Regions from separate parts of the Streptomyces sp. NBC_00459 genome, predicted to be linked through region 1. Evidence: riboswitches for the same ligand, from Rfam matches in the RefSeq annotation. Region 1 holds a riboswitch; the other holds the start of a gene.

Region 1 (7,628 bases):
ACGGCTTCCCCGAGGGCCCGCACGGCGCGCTCGGCGGCGGGGTAGGCGGGGATCAGCCGGGAGCAGGATTCGGGGGCGGGCGGGGGCGGGGATGTCTGCGTCCGGGACACCGGCGCGGGGGACTGCCGTTCCGCCCCCGCGTCCGGCAGGCGTTCCGCCGCTGCGGTGCCGGTTGCCGGTGAACCTGCCCGTGGGGCGGTACTGGCCGCGGCCGACAGTGCCTCGGCCAGTCCCCCGAGCTCCACATGGACCACCAGCACCGGCTTCCCGGGAACCTCCGCCGCGGCCGATCTCAGGGCCTCGGCCAATGCGGCGTCGCCGAGGGAACCCTCCCCCACCGTGGGGATCGCGGTGACGACGACCGCGTCGCATCCCTCGTCCGCCAGCGCCCGGGACAGCGCCCGGTGGAAGTCCTCGGGCGACGCCCCCGTGGTCAGGTCCAGCGGCGCCGACGGCCGCAACCCCTCGGAGAGGCACGCGTCGTACGTCAGCAGCCCCAGCGACTCCGAGTTCCCCAGGATCGCCACCCTCGGCCCGGCGGGCAGTGGCTGGCGTGCCAGCAGCAGCCCCGCGTCGACCAGTTCGGTGATCGTGTCCACCCGGATCACCCCGGCCTGCCGCAGCAGCTCGGACACCGTCGCGTGCGGCAACCGCGTGGCCCGTACCGCATGCCCCTGGGGAGCGGCACCGCCATGCCGCGTCCCCTGTACGACGACCAGCGGCTTCGCCGCCGCCGTGCGCCGCGCGAGGCGCGTGAACTTGCGCGGGTTGCCGATGGATTCGAGGTACATGAGGACGACGTCGGTGTCCGGGTCGTCGTACCAGTACTGGAGTACGTCGTTGCCGGACACGTCGGCGCGGTTGCCGGACGAGACGAAGGTCGACACCCCGGTGACCCCGGTGACACCTCCTCCGCGCCGGTGCAGCCGGGACAGCAGCGCGATTCCGATGGCCCCGGACTGCGCGAACAGCCCGATCCGCCCAGGCCTCGGCATCTCCGGGGCGAGCGACGCGTTCAGCCGGACGTCCTCCGCCGTGTTGATGACACCGAAGGCGTTGGGGCCGATGATGCGCATCCCGTACGTGCGCGCGTGCCGCACCAGTTCGCGCTGCCGTTCCCGTCCCTCGGGGCCGCTCTCGGCGTAACCGGCGGAGACCACGACGAGTCCCTGCACGCCGTGCTCACCGCACTCGGCGACGACCTCGGGGACGTACTCGGCCGGGACGGCGACGACCGCGAGGTCGACGGGGCCCCCGATGTCGCCGACCGATCGGTACGCCGGTACTCCGTCGATGTCCTTCTGCTCCTCCGGGAAGGCGCTGTTGACCGCGTACAGGTCACCGGTGAAACCGGCGTCCCTGATGTGGTCGAGGACGCTGCGGCCGACTCCGCCGGGGGCACGGCCGACGCCGATGACGGCCACGGCGCCCGGGGCGAGCAGCCGCCGGACGGAACGCGCCTCGGCCCGCTGCTCCCGCGCGCGCTGGACGGCGAGTGAGCGGTCGGTGGGCTCCAGGTCGAACTCCAGGCGTACGACACCGTCCTCGAAGCTGCGCTTCTGGGTGTACCCGGCGTCCGTGAACACCTTGATCATCTTGCTGTTGGCCGGCAGCACCTCGGCGGCGAAGCGGCGGATGTCGCGCTCGCGGGCGACAGCCGCGATGTGTTCGAGGAGGGCGGAGGCGACACCACGTCCCTGGTGCGCGTCCTGCACCAGGAAGGCGACCTCGGCCTCGCCGGCGGGACCGGAGGCGGGCAGTCCCTCGGCGTCAATACGGTCGTAGCGTACGGTGGCGATGAACTCGCCGCCGACCGTGGCCGCGAGCCCCACCCGGTCCACGAAGTCGTGGTGGGTGAAGCGGTGGACGTCCTTTGCGGACAGGCGCGGATAGGGCGCGAAGAAGCGGTAGTACTTCGACTCGTCCGACACCTGCTCGTAGAAGCTGACCAGCCGGTCGGCGTCGTCCGCCGTGATGGGCCGGACACGGGCGGTGCCGCCGTCGCGCAGCACGACGTCCGCCTCCCAGTGGGCGGGGTACTCGTGCCGGTCCGCCGAGTTCTGCATGCGCCCCAGAGTACGGCTCGCGTCCGACAACGTCGCGAGGCAGTCTGTGGGGGACCGAAGTCGGGCCCAGGCCGGGGTTCGAACGCGGTTCCGGGACGGGTTTGGGCCCGCCTCCCGGCACGCTTCACGCTATGGAACAATGGTCTAGACAACCCTGAGACAGTGAAGGGCAGCATCACATGGCTGAGCGCCGCGTCAACGTCGGCTGGGCGGAGGGCCTCCACGCCCGCCCCGCCTCCATCTTCGTCCGTGCGGCCACGGCCGCCGGCGTCCCCATGACGATCGCCAAGGCCGACGGCAATCCCGTCAACGCGGCCTCCATGCTGGCGGTCCTCGGCCTGGGCGCCCAGGGCGGCGAGGAGATCGTCCTCGCCTCCGAGGCGGAGGGCGCCGAAGCCGCGCTCGACCGCCTGGCGAAGCTGGTGGCCGAGGGGCTCGAGGAACTTCCCGAGACCGTCTGAGGAAGCCTGAAGGGTCCTCGATCGACGGTGGCGGCAGATGCCACCGCAAAAGCATCATCCGCACACGACGAAGGGCCCGCCCGAATATCGGGCGGGCCCTTCGTAATTCCCGATCGCAGGCAGCAGAAATAATCCCCCGCGAATTCAACCCTCTTTGTATACGGCGCCCGTGTTAATGACGCAGGCCCGTCATGTTTACGGGATGTTGCGAAGTCCTCACACGATCCGGCCGCTCCCCGGCGCCCGGAAATCGAAGTCGGTGCACGACGGTCGCCCGCTCGGTGTGCAGCGCCGTGATCGCCCGCGCCCGCTCACCGTCACCGCGCGCCACCGCGTCCACGATCGCCCCGTGCTCCGCCCAGGAGTCGACGGGACTGGCCGGCGCCTCCACCGCGTACATCCAGGCGATCTTGTGCCGGAGCTGGGTGAGCGTCGAGGTCAGGGCGTGGCTTCCGGAAGCCTGGGCGAGCGTCTCGTGGAACCAGCCCCCCAGGGAGCGCAGATCCTCGCTGTTCCCCCGCCTGGCCCGCTCCTGCCCCAGCCGGACCAGGCCGCGCAGCACCTTGAGGTGGGCCTCGGTGCGCCGCTGGGCGGCCCGGGAGGCGCCCAGCGGCTCCAGGAGCATGCGCATCTCCAGCAGGTCGGAGGCCTCCTGCTCGGTGGGCTCGGCCACGCACGCGCCCGCGTGCCGCCGGGTCACCACGAAGCCCTCGGCCTCCAGCGTGCGCAGGGCCTCGCGGACGGGGACGCGCGAGACGCCGTACCGGCGCGCGAGCAGTTCCTCGGTGAGCCGGCTGCCGCGCTCGTAGACACCGGCGACGATGTCGTCCCGGATCGCCGTGCATACCGAGTGCGCCGGAATACGCATGTCCGACCTCCGCTTTAATCCCCGTGAAACGTCGACGATTGACGTGTGTTGAGTGACTCTATTGCAGAGAACCGGAATTTCCGACGGCAGGCCGGAATCGATGGATATTTTTTGGACACACACCCCTGTGAAACGCCGAAAGCCCCGGCTCGGTGAGCCGGGGCCACGACAAGTGGTGCGCGGGGTCGTCAGACGTTCACGCCGTGCGAGCGGAGGTAGGCGACAGGGTTGATGTCCGAGCCGTACTCCGGGGTCGTGCGTGCCTCGAAGTGGAGATGCGCACCGGTGACGTTGCCGGTGGCTCCGGAGAGGCCTATCTGCTGACCCGGGGTGACCGTCTGACCGACGGAGACGTTGATGGACGACAGATGACCGTACTGAGTGTACGTACCATCAATCATCTTGATCACGATGTTGTTGCCGTAGGACCCGCCCCAACCGGCCTCGACGACGGTGCCGGAGCCAACCGCTTGGACGGTGGTGCCGGACGCCGCATGGAAGTCGACGCCGGTGTGGCTGCCGGAGGACCAGATGGCGCCGCCGGTCTTGTAGCCCGTGGAGATGTACGAGCCGGCGATCGGGGCGACATAGCTGGTGAGGCGCTTGCGCTCGGCCTCGCGAGCGGCGCGGGCCTTCGCCTCGCGTGCCTCCTTGACCCGCTCCTCCGCCTCCTTGCGCGCGGCGGCCTCGGCCCGCTTCTCGGCGGCGGCCTTCTCGGCGGCCTGTTCCTGGGCGGCGGCCTGCGCGTCGATCTGTTCGGCGAGCGACTCGCCGATGGAGATCACCGGGGTGAGGCCGGTCTGCTCGACGGTGGACTCCGCGGCGAGCGCCGGAGCGGCGAGGGAGCCGACGACGCCGGTGGTCGCGAGGGCGGCCACGCCGGCTGCTCGGACGGTCGTACGGGTGACAAGGCTGGGGCGGCTGGGACGACGGTGCTTCCCGGTGGCGCGGGTGAACGCCATGTAGTTGTGGGTCCTTTCCTTCCTTCTCGCCTACCGGGTTAGCTGACGGGTTCGGAGCAGGAAGGTCTCCTACGGACACCCTCGCGGCACGCGCGGGCATCCGATTCACCCCAGGGACTGCACATGGTGGGTCCCCGGCTCCCCTGGCTCGCGCCGTACGGGGACTCGGCGATGACTGTCCGGTGCCGCGGCTGCGGCTCGGTGCATGACGGACAGCCGGACAGACGCTAAACGGGACATCTTTCAATCAACAAACCGATCACGGGTTTTGTAGCGCATGCCACAGTGCAGACGGTCCACCTCTCCATCAATACGGACAACTTGCGCATCAAAATGGACAAAGGGGCCCCGGTGACGCTTTCGGCACCGGGGCCCCTTTCGTGTACGCCGTGCCGCTACTCGGCGGGGACGACGGTCACTTCGCCGATACCGAGGGCCCGGACAGGCTCCTCGATCGTCGCCGCGTCGCCGACGAGGACCGTCACCAGGCGGTCCACCGGGAAGGCGTTCACGGCCGCCGCGGTGGCCTCCACGGTGCCGGTCGCGGCGAGCTGCCGGTACAGCGTCGCCTGGTAGTCGTCGGGCAGGTGCTGCTCGACCTGGTCGGCCAGTGTGCTCGCCACGGCCGCCGCGGTCTCGTACTTGAGCGGGGCGACGCCGACCAGGTTCTGCACCGCGACATCGCGCTCGGCGTCGGTGAGCCCTTCCGCCGCGAGGGTGCGGAGCACCTTCCAGAGGTCCTCGAGAGCGGGACCGGTGTTGGGAGTGTCGAAGGAGCCGCTGATGGCGAGCAGCGCGGCACCGGTACCGTCCGGAGCCGAGCGCAGGACCTGGCCGAACGCCCGCACACCGTAGGTGTAGCCCTTCTCCTCGCGCAGGACACGGTCCAGGCGGGAGGTGAGGGTGCCGCCGAGGCAGTACGTGCCGAGGACCTGGGCGGCCCAGACGCGGTCGTGCCGGTCGGCGCCGATGCGGCCGATGAGCAGTTGGGTCTGCACGGCGCCGGGGCGGTCCACGATGACGACCCGGCCGGTGTCGTCGGCGGTCACCGGCGGCACGGGCCGCGGCTCGGCCGACGAGCCCGTCCAGGCCCCCAGGGTGTCACCGAGCAGCGCGTCCAGGTCGACGCCGGTGAGGTCGCCGACGACCACGGCGGTGGCCGTGGCGGGCCGGACGTGCCTCTCGTAGAAGGCGCGTACGGCGGCCGCGTCGATCTTCGCGACCGTCTCCTCGGTGCCCTGGCGCGGACGGGACATGCGCGAGGCCGCCGGGAACAGCTCCTTGTACAGCTGCTTGGCGGAGCGACGGGCCGGGTTGGCCGTCTCGTGCGGGATCTCGTCGAGCCGGTTGCGCACCAGCCGTTCGATCTCGCTGTCCGAGAACGCGGGCGCCCTGAGGGCGTCGGCCAGCAGACCGAGCGCCTTGGGGAGCCGCGACACGGGCACTTCGAGGCTGAGGCGCACGCACGGGTGGTCGGCGTGCGCGTCGAGGGTGGCGCCGCAGCGCTCCAGCTCGGCGGCGAACTCCTCGGCGGAGTGCTTGTCGGTGCCTTCGGAGAAGGCCCGGGCCATGATCGTGGCCACTCCGTCGAGACCGGCCGGCTCGGCTTCCAGGGGGGCGTCGACGAGTACCTCGACGGCGACGACCTGCTGGCCGGGGCGGTGGCAGCGCAGGACGGTCAGACCGTTGCCGAGCGTGCCCCGGCCGGGGGCCGGGAAGGCCCAGGGCCTGGCCTCGCCCGCCTGGGGCTGGGGGTGGAACTCCATCGTGGCGAGCTCGGTCACTTGGCCGCCTCCTCGTCGGTGTCGGTGGCTTCGATCGTGGCCTCGGCCTCGGGGTCCTGCGGCGGATCAGCGTCCTCGGCGGTCTCTCCGGAGACCGGCTCGTAGACGAGCACCGCGCGGTTGTCGGGGCGCAGCCGGTCCTTGGCGGCCTGCTGGACCTCCTCGGCCGTCACGTCGAGCACGCGCTGCACGGCGGTCAGGGCGAGCTGCGGGTCGCCGAACAGCACCGCGAAACGGCACAGTTCGTCGGCGCGGCCCGCGACCGTACCGAGCCGGTCCAGCCACTCGCGCTCCAACTGGGCCTGGGCGCGCTCCATTTCCTCGGCCGTGGGGCCCTCCGCGGCGAACCGGGCGAGCTCCTCGTCGACGGCGGCCTCGATGACCGGCACCTCGACGTCCGCGGAGGTCTTCACGTCCAGCCATCCCAGGGAGGGCGCTCCGGCCAGCCGCAGCAGGCCGAAGCCGGCCGCCACCGCCGTACGGTCCCGCCGTACGAGCCGGTTGTAGAGACGGGAGGACTCACCGCCGCCGAGGACGGTGAGCGCCAGGTCGGCCGCGTCGCACGCGCGCGTGCCGTCCTCCGGGAGCCGGTAGGCGGCCATCAACGCGCGCGCGGGGACCTCCTCCACGACGACCTCGCGCAGTTCCTCGCCGATGACGTCGGGGAGGGCGCCTGAGCGCGGCGCGGGCTTGCCGTCGTGCCCGGCGATGGATCCGAAGTACTTCTCGACCCAGGCGAGCGTCTCCTCGGGGTCGATGTCCCCGACGACCGACAGGACGGCGTTGTTGGGCGCGTAGTACGTGCGGAAGAACGCGCGCGCGTCCTCCAGCGTCGCCGCGTCCAGGTCGGCCATCGAGCCGATCGGCGTGTGGTGGTAGGGGTGGCCCTCCGGGTACGCGAGGGCGGTCAGCTTCTCGAACGCCGTGCCGTAGGGGACGTTGTCGTAGCGCTGTCGGCGCTCGTTCTTGACGACGTCCCGCTGGTTCTCCATGGACTCGTCGTCGAGGGCCGCGAGCAGCGAGCCCATGCGGTCGGCCTCCAGCCAGAGCGCGAGCTCCAGTTGGTGGGTGGGCATGGTCTCGAAGTAGTTGGTGCGCTCGAAGCTGGTGGTGCCGTTGAGCGAGCCGCCCGCGCCCTGGACCAGTTCGAAGTGGCCGTTGCCCTTCACCTGGCCCGAACCCTGGAACATCAGGTGCTCGAAGAGGTGAGCCAGGCCGGTACGCCCCTTGACCTCGTGGCGCGACCCGACGTCGTACCAGAGGCACACCGCTGCGACCGGGGTCAGGTGGTCCTCGGAGAGCACCACGCGCAGCCCGTTGGCGAGGCGGTGCTCGGTCGCTGTCAGGCCGCCGGAGCCTGCCTCGGCTGTGGCCGTGTGACCCATGGGCATGTACGTCCCTTCGATCGCGGATGCGGTTGTTGCAACCGCTGAGTTCCTGCCGGTCCTGCCACTGTATGCAAGCGTGTGGAGTGCTGGCGAAGTTCC
Region 2 (7,628 bases), 1.5 Mb from region 1:
GCGAAGGCGATCGCCCAGGCCACCGACCGCACCAACCTGCCGGGCAACATGTGGTACGCCCTGTGGGACAAGCAGAACACCACCACCGCGGACTGGCCCTTCGCCGCCACCCAGTGGACCAACCACAGCCGGGCCCACCAGTACATGGTCAACAGCAAGGAGACGCGCGGCGGTTACACGATCACCGTGGACCGCAACGCGTGGGACGCACCGGTGGCGATCACCGGCTGAGGCCGCCAGGGCGGGCACGGCGGGCATGGCGGTGCCCGAAGTCCCGGTGAATCGTTGGTCGAATGGCTTGGCCGGAGCCCGGCCACTGCCTAACATCGATCACCGCAAGACTTTGTGCACCGCCGCACAATCTCCTCAGGAGGCTTCCGTGCACCGCCGTCGTCGCACCGCGCTCTTCCTCTCCGCCGCGATCGTCGCCGCGGCACCCCTCCTCACCGCCTGCGGAAACGACGCGCACCCCGGCGCGGCGGCCGTCGTCGGCGGGCAGCGGATCACGGTCGCGCAGCTGGAGAGCAGGGTGAACGAGGTACGCGCGGCGCAGCGGGCGGCCACCGCGGACCAGGCCCAGTACGCGCAGGCCGTCGCCAGAACCGGCAGCCTCACCCGGGACACCCTGCACACGATGGTCCTCGACCGCGTCCTGAACCAGGCCGCGAAGAACGCGGGCGTGACCGTGACCCGCAAGGACGTCCAGACCCTGCGCGCCTCCCTGGAACAGCAGGCGGGCAGCGCGAAGGCGCTGACGGACGCCTGGCTCCAGCAGTACGGCGTCGCCCCGGCACGCCTCGACGACAGCCTGCACACCGAGATCGTGGCCCAGAAACTGGCCGCCGCGCTCGGCGCCGACATGAACTCGCCGGACGGCCAGGCCACGTTCTGGAAGGCGATGTCCGAGGCCTCGAAGACCCTCGACGTCGACCTCAACCCGCGCTACGGCAGCTGGGACGTCCAGAAGAGCAGCCGCGTCGACGCGAAGACACCCTGGCTACGGGAGATCACGGCGGCACAGACGGCCCAGGACACGGCGTGACGACCACGGTGTGACGGCCATGGTGTGACGGTTGCCCGTACGGGCGTACGAGCGTACGGGCACCGGTGCGCACAGGGGCGTCAGGCCTGTGGACAACCGGCGGGGCTGTCGGCGGCGTGGGTTACGTTCGGAGAGTGAACGCAACCAGCGGCTTCGAGACCGCTCCGGAGACGGAGACCGACCCCGGTCGTGTCGTCCTGCTCACCACCAGCCACCGCGTCGCGCCAGGCCTGCTGTCCTGGCCCGCCTGGCAGACGCTGCACGCGGCCGACCGGGTGCTGTGCGCGGACGGTACGCATCCGCAGCTCCCGTATCTGCGGGACGCCGGCATACCGGTCGCCGAGATCGCCCCGACCGCCGAGGAGCTGATCGACGCCTGCGCCGGAGGCCGGACGGTCGTGGTCGTGACGACGGGCGAGGGCGACCCGGCCCTCACGGACGGCCTGGCACGCCTCGCGGGCTCCGGCCGCGTGCGGATGCCGGACCTGGAACTCCTCCCCGCCTCCTACGACCTCCCCGGCGCCCGCCTCCTCGACCTCGTCCAGGTCATGGACCGCATCCGCCTGGAGTGCCCGTGGTCCTCCCGCCAGACCCACAAGGGCCTGGCGAAGTACGGCATCGAGGAGGCGTACGAACTCGTCGAGGCGATCGAGGACGGCGACCGGGACGAGCTGCGGGAGGAGCTGGGGGACGTCCTTCTCCAGGTCGTCTTCCACGCGCGCATCGCCGAGGAGGGCATCGAGGAGGAAGGCGAGGAGGGCACCGCCCCGTTCTCGATCGACGACGTGGCGGCCGGCATCGTCACGAAGCTGATCCACCGCCACCCGCACGTCTTCGGCGACGAGACCGCGTCCACACCGGAGGACGTCAAGGAGCACTGGCTGCGCACCAAGGCCGTCGAGAAGCGGCGGGAGTCGGTGACGGACGGCGTGCCCCTGGGCCAGCCGGGCCTCGCACTGGCCGCGAAGCTGGCGTCGCGGGTGCACACGGCGGGCCTGGACGTCCCGCTGCCGCAGGGCGAGGGCATCGGATACGAACTGCTGGAGATGGCGGTACGCGCGGAGACGGAGGGCGTGGACCCGGAGGCGGCGCTGCGGGCGGCAGCGCGGGCCTATCGGGATGCGGTGCGGGTGAGGGAAGGGGTGGCCGGGGCGACTGCTGGGGAGTGACAGCGCCCTGAACCGGGCCCGGCCGTAGGTACCGTCGCCCCGGGGCCGGGGCCGGGGCCTGTGCTGAGGCGTGGTGGTCGGGGGCGCGGGGGAGGGGAGGTGTGCCGGAGAGTGCGGCCGCGTCGGCGCCGACCAGGGCCTCGCTGAGGGCCTCCGCCCTCCCGATACCGTCACCGGGTGACCAACCAGCCCCCCGCCACGCCCCCGACCCCCGCTCCCGAACTCTTCACCTGGGAGTTCGCGACGGATCCCTACCCCGCCTACGCCTGGCTCCGTGAGCACGCGCCCGTGCACCGGACCAAGTTGCCCAGCGGCGTGGAGGCCTGGCTCGTCACCCGTTACGTCGATGCCAAGCAGGCCCTCGCCGACCCCCGGCTCTCCAAGAACCCCGCGCATCACGACGAGCCCGCGCACGCCAAGGGCAAGACCGGTATCCCCGGGGAGCGCAAGGCCGAGTTGATGACGCATCTGCTCAACATCGATCCGCCGGACCACACCAGGCTGCGGCGGCTCGTCGCCAAGGCGTTCACTCCGCGACGGGTCGCCGAGTTCGCGCCCCGGGTGCAGGAACTCACCGACGATCTCATCGACCGGTTCGCGGCGAACGGCTCCGCCGATCTCATCCACGACTTCGCCTTCCCACTGCCCATCTACGCGATCTGCGATCTGCTGGGCGTACCCCGTGAGGACCAGGACGACTTCAGGGACTGGGCCGGGATGATGATCCGGCACGGAGGAGGGCCCCGGGGCGGGGTCGCCCGGTCCGTCAAGAAGATGCGGGGCTATCTCGCCGAGCTGATCCACCGCAAGCGCGAGGCGCTGTCCGACGTCCCCGAACCCGGCGAGGACCTCATCTCCGGGCTCATCCGCGCCTCCGACCACGGCGAGCACCTCACCGAGAACGAGGCCGCCGCCATGGCCTTCATCCTCCTGTTCGCTGGTTTTGAGACCACAGTGAACTTGATCGGCAATGGGGTCTACGCCCTGCTCACCCACCCCGAGCAGCGCGCCCGCCTCCAGGCCTCCCTCGCCGTCGAGGACTCCTCCCTCCTCGAAACCGGCATCGAGGAACTCCTCCGCTACGACGGCCCCGTTGAGCTGGCCACCTGGCGCTTCGCCACCCGGCCGCTCAGCATCGGCGGACAGGACATCGGGGCCGGCGACCCCGTCCTGGTCGTCCTCGCCGCCGCCGACCGGGACCCGGCGCGGTTCGCCGACCCCGACACCCTCGATCTCGGCCGCCGGGACAACCAGCACCTCGGATACGGCCATGGCATCCACTACTGCCTCGGCGCCCCGCTCGCCCGACTGGAGGGGCGCAGCGCGCTGGCCACCCTCCTCACGCGTCTCCCTGACCTGCAACTCGGCGCGGACCCGGCCGAGTTGAGGTGGCGGGGTGGGCTCATCATGCGAGGACTGCGTACCCTGCCCGTCGAGTTCACGCCGGTTCGCGGAACCGGGCGCGCGGCGCCGGAGGGGTCGTAGGAGTTCGCGAGAAGGTGACACTCCCTCAACAATGTGATCTTCACGTGATCTGTGCGGCATTAACTTGTGACAAGTGATCGCCTGTCGATACGTTCGTGCACCAGTGCGATGCCTTGCATCATCTGTCGCACCGCTCCTCGCTGTCTCGTGAAAGGCAATCGCATGCTCTCCGGGAACGGTCGTCACCGTCGCCCCCGTCAGGCCCCGGCTCTGCTTGTCTCGGCCGGCGTGGCAGGCTCCGCCATCGCGATTCCGCTGCTCGGCGCGACCGGGGCCAGTGCGGCCAGCGGTACCACCTGGGACCGGGTCGCGGAGTGCGAGAGCGGCGGTTCCTGGAGTGCCGACCCCGGCAACGGGTTCTACGGCGGGCTCCAGTTGACCCAGGCGGACTGGGAGAAGTACGGCGGCCTCGCGTATGCCACGAGCGCCGACCAGGCCAGCCGCTCGCAGCAGATCGCCGTCGGCGAGAAGATCCTCGCCGACCAGGGCGCGGGGGCCTGGGAGGCCTGTGCGCTGCTGTCCGGGCTCGGCAAGGACACCGGATCGGCCGGTGTCGACACCGGTGTGGCCGAGGGTGACACCTCGGAATCGACCGCGGGTTCGGGCTTGGGTCTGGGTCTGGGCCTGGGGTCGGGGTCGGACTCCTCTTCCTCCTCCTCGGCTTCGGAGTCGCCCACGCCCTCGGCATCTCCCTCCACCGGCTCCCCGGCCTCGCCCGGGGCCTCCGACTCGTCGCCGTCCCCCACGCCGTCCGCCGGGGCGACGACGGGCTCTGCCGACCCCACCGACCCCGCCGGGTCGGTCACCTCGCCGTCCCCTTCCTCCTCGTCGCCCGGTGCGGGTGACGTGAAGGAGGGCGACAGTTCACCCACAGATTCCGTAGTAGGTGGAGAGCGGGGCAACTCCGGGCAGAGTGCGGCAAAAGGGGTCGATGCGACCGAAGGTGAGGCCTCCGTCGGTACCGGCCGGCACCGCGGCAAGGCCGAGGGCTCGTACGCCGGCGGCATCGGGGGTGTCCTCTGGGGTGTCACCGACTCCCTCGACCTCGCCGGCGGGCAGTCCGCGGATCCCGCCGGGACCGAGTCCTTCCTTGACGCGGACTCGGGCCTCATCCTTCCCGGTCAGACCCTTGCGGTAGGTAGCGAACCCGGGCAAAACTAACCGGAGTTCACGTCCTGGTTTCGCGCTGAATGTCCTTTATCAATGCGGTGAGACAAAGGTCTCAGAAGCCCTGATCGTCTTTGTATTTCAGAGGATCAGCTGTTTACGGTCGTCATCGCCCGCCACAGTGGGCCCCGCCGGTCGCAACGCCGAATCCTGCCAACGGCCGTACGGGAACAGTCGTCGCTATCAAGCGCCGTAGGCAGGAGCGGGGGACCCAAGGTAAGTGCCGCACCGGGCAGTTGTCCGGAGCGGCTTGGGGTGAAGCCGTACGCCGCCCGAGAGGGACGTACGGCCGGGCAACTCAACCGGCCCGAACCCGACAGCTCACCTCGCAGGCGTCGGTGAGGGGATCACGCATGCTGTTTACCGGTAAGGGCAAGCACCGCCGTCCGTCCAAGGCCACCCGGGTCGTCGCCATCGCCGGTGTCACCGGCGCCGCGGTCGCCGCTCCGCTTCTGGCGGCCGGCTCCGCCTCTGCCGCCACTTCCGCCGAGTGGGACACGGTCGCCCAGTGCGAGTCCGGCGGCAACTGGTCCATCAACACCGGCAACGGCTACTACGGCGGCCTCCAGTTCTCCGCCTCGACCTGGGCCGCGTACGGCGGCTCGGCGTACGCCTCCACCGCCGACCAGGCCTCCAAGTCCCAGCAGATCACCATCGCCGAGAAGGTCCTCGCGGGCCAGGGCAAGGGTGCCTGGCCGGTCTGCGGTGTGGGCCTGTCCAACGCCTCCTACGGCGGCGGCTCCAGCGACAGCTCGTCCAGCGGTTCCAGCAGCTCGGGCAACTCCAGCAGCTCCAGCGGCTCCGGCGAGACCTCCACCCGCTCCACCGACAACCAGCAGGCCTCCCGTTCGCAGGAGCGGCCGGCCGCGAAGAAGACCGTCACCACCCCGACCGGCAAGAAGGTCAAGAAGGGCGACGGCGAGTACAAGGTCGTCAAGGGCGACAGCCTGAGCGCCATCGCCGAGGCGCACGACGTCAAGGGCGGCTGGCAGAAGCTCTTCCAGCTGAACAAGGACATCATCGACGACGCCGACTTCATCTTCCCGGGCCAGCAGCTGCACCTCAGCTGACGCGGCTGTACCGCGGCTGACCCCGGTCACCGGCGGGCCGGAACCTCCCCCAGACCCCGGCCGGCTCGTAGGTGAACCACAGGGCCCTCACATCCGTGCCTTCCATAGTGGAGGCCTCGCGAGGGCCACCCCCGTCCCCCACGGGCTCCCCGCTTCGGTGCGTCTTCCCCCGTACGCACCGGAGCGGGGCTTTTTGTTCCCTGGGGGAACAATGTTTACCCTGGGTTCCGTTCATGTTCCGTCCATGGGGTGGTCGGACGGCTGGCCGATCCCCCGGAGCCGGTTAGGCTCATCATCGCGGAGCCGCCGCGGCCCCGTACCCGCGAGGCCCAGCAGCCCCGCGTACCCGCGTCACATCCCATGAAGGAGATGCTCGTGCCGTCCATCGACGTCGTCGTAGCCCGGGAAATCCTCGACTCGCGAGGCAACCCCACCGTCGAGGTCGAGGTCGGCCTCGATGACGGCAGCACCGGTCGTGCCGCCGTCCCGTCCGGCGCCTCCACCGGAGCCTTCGAGGCCATCGAACTGCGCGACGGTGACCCCAACCGCTACCTCGGCAAGGGTGTCGAGAAGGCCGTCCTCGCCGTCATCGAGCAGATCGGCCCGGAGCTCGTCGGCTACGACGCCACCGAGCAGCGCCTGATCGACCAGGCCATGTTCGACCTGGACGCCACCGACAACAAGGGCTCCCTCGGCGCCAACGCCATCCTCGGCGTCTCCCTCGCCGTCGCCCACGCCGCCTCCGAGGCCAGCGACCTGCCCCTCTTCCGCTACCTCGGCGGCCCGAACGCGCACCTGCTGCCCGTTCCGATGATGAACATCCTCAACGGTGGCTCCCACGCGGACTCCAACGTCGACATCCAGGAGTTCATGATCGCCCCGATCGGCGCGGAGTCCTTCTCCGAGGCGCTGCGCTGGGGCGCGGAGATCTACCACACCCTCAAGAAGGTGCTGAAGACCAAGGGCCTGTCCACCGGTCTCGGCGACGAGGGCGGCTTCGCCCCGAACCTGGAGTCCAACCGCGCCGCCCTCGACCTCATCATCGAGGCCATCAAGCAGGCCGGTTACGTCCCCGGTGAGCAGATCGGGCTCGCGCTCGACGTCGCCGCGTCCGAGTTCTACAAGGACGGCAAGTACGAGTTCGAGGGCAAGTCCCGCACGGCCGCCGAGATGACCGAGTACTACGAGGAGCTCGTCTCCGCGTACCCGCTCATCTCCATCGAGGACCCGCTGTACGAGGACGACTGGGCCGGCTGGAAGACCATCACCGACAAGCTGGGCGACAAGGTCCAGATCGTCGGCGACGACCTCTTCGTCACCAACCCGGAGCGCCTCGCCCGTGGCATCGAGGAGGGCTCGGCCAACGCCCTGCTCGTCAAGGTCAACCAGATCGGCTCGCTGACCGAGACCCTGGACGCCGTCGAGCTGGCCCAGCGCAACGGCTTCAAGTGCATGATGTCCCACCGCTCCGGCGAGACCGAGGACGTCACCATCGCCGACCTCGCCGTCGCCGTGAACTGCGGCCAGATCAAGACCGGCGCCCCGGCCCGCTCGGACCGCGTCGCCAAGTACAACCAGCTGCTGCGCATCGAGGAGATCCTCGACGACGCCGCTGTGTACGCCGGTCGCAGCGCCTTCCCGCGCTTCAAGGGCTGACCCAACCAGGGTCAAGGCATAGCCAGTCGTACGTACGTC

What was found. Region 1 has a riboswitch for cyclic di-AMP ahead of OHN74_RS32605 (M23 family metallopeptidase). Riboswitches for the same ligand answer to the same signal wherever they lie in the genome.
Region 2: it holds a riboswitch for cyclic di-AMP, as region 1 does, so the genes downstream of both, OHN74_RS26075 (transglycosylase family protein) here and OHN74_RS32605 (M23 family metallopeptidase) in region 1, are expected to answer to the same signal.

The regions. Positions count from the first base shown of each region.
Region 1 covers NZ_CP107903.1:7,364,819-7,372,446, reverse strand. The annotation lists gene OHN74_RS32620 (bifunctional acetate--CoA ligase family protein/GNAT family N-acetyltransferase) at 1-2,066, opposite strand, end outside; gene OHN74_RS32615 (HPr family phosphocarrier protein) at 2,246-2,527, shown strand; gene OHN74_RS32610 (GntR family transcriptional regulator) at 2,700-3,395, opposite strand; gene OHN74_RS32605 (M23 family metallopeptidase) at 3,584-4,357, opposite strand; cyclic di-AMP (ydaO/yuaA leader) riboswitch at 4,371-4,538, opposite strand; gene OHN74_RS32600 (M16 family metallopeptidase) at 4,753-6,141, opposite strand; gene OHN74_RS32595 (M16 family metallopeptidase) at 6,138-7,532, opposite strand.
Region 2 covers NZ_CP107903.1:5,874,990-5,882,617, forward strand. The annotation lists gene OHN74_RS26050 (glycoside hydrolase domain-containing protein) at 1-231, shown strand, start outside; gene OHN74_RS26055 (SurA N-terminal domain-containing protein) at 380-1,042, shown strand; gene OHN74_RS26060 (nucleoside triphosphate pyrophosphohydrolase) at 1,177-2,211, shown strand; gene OHN74_RS26065 (cytochrome P450 family protein) at 2,389-3,696, shown strand; gene OHN74_RS26070 (transglycosylase family protein) at 3,925-4,857, shown strand; cyclic di-AMP (ydaO/yuaA leader) riboswitch at 5,042-5,213, shown strand; gene OHN74_RS26075 (transglycosylase family protein) at 5,217-5,933, shown strand; gene eno (phosphopyruvate hydratase) at 6,303-7,589, shown strand.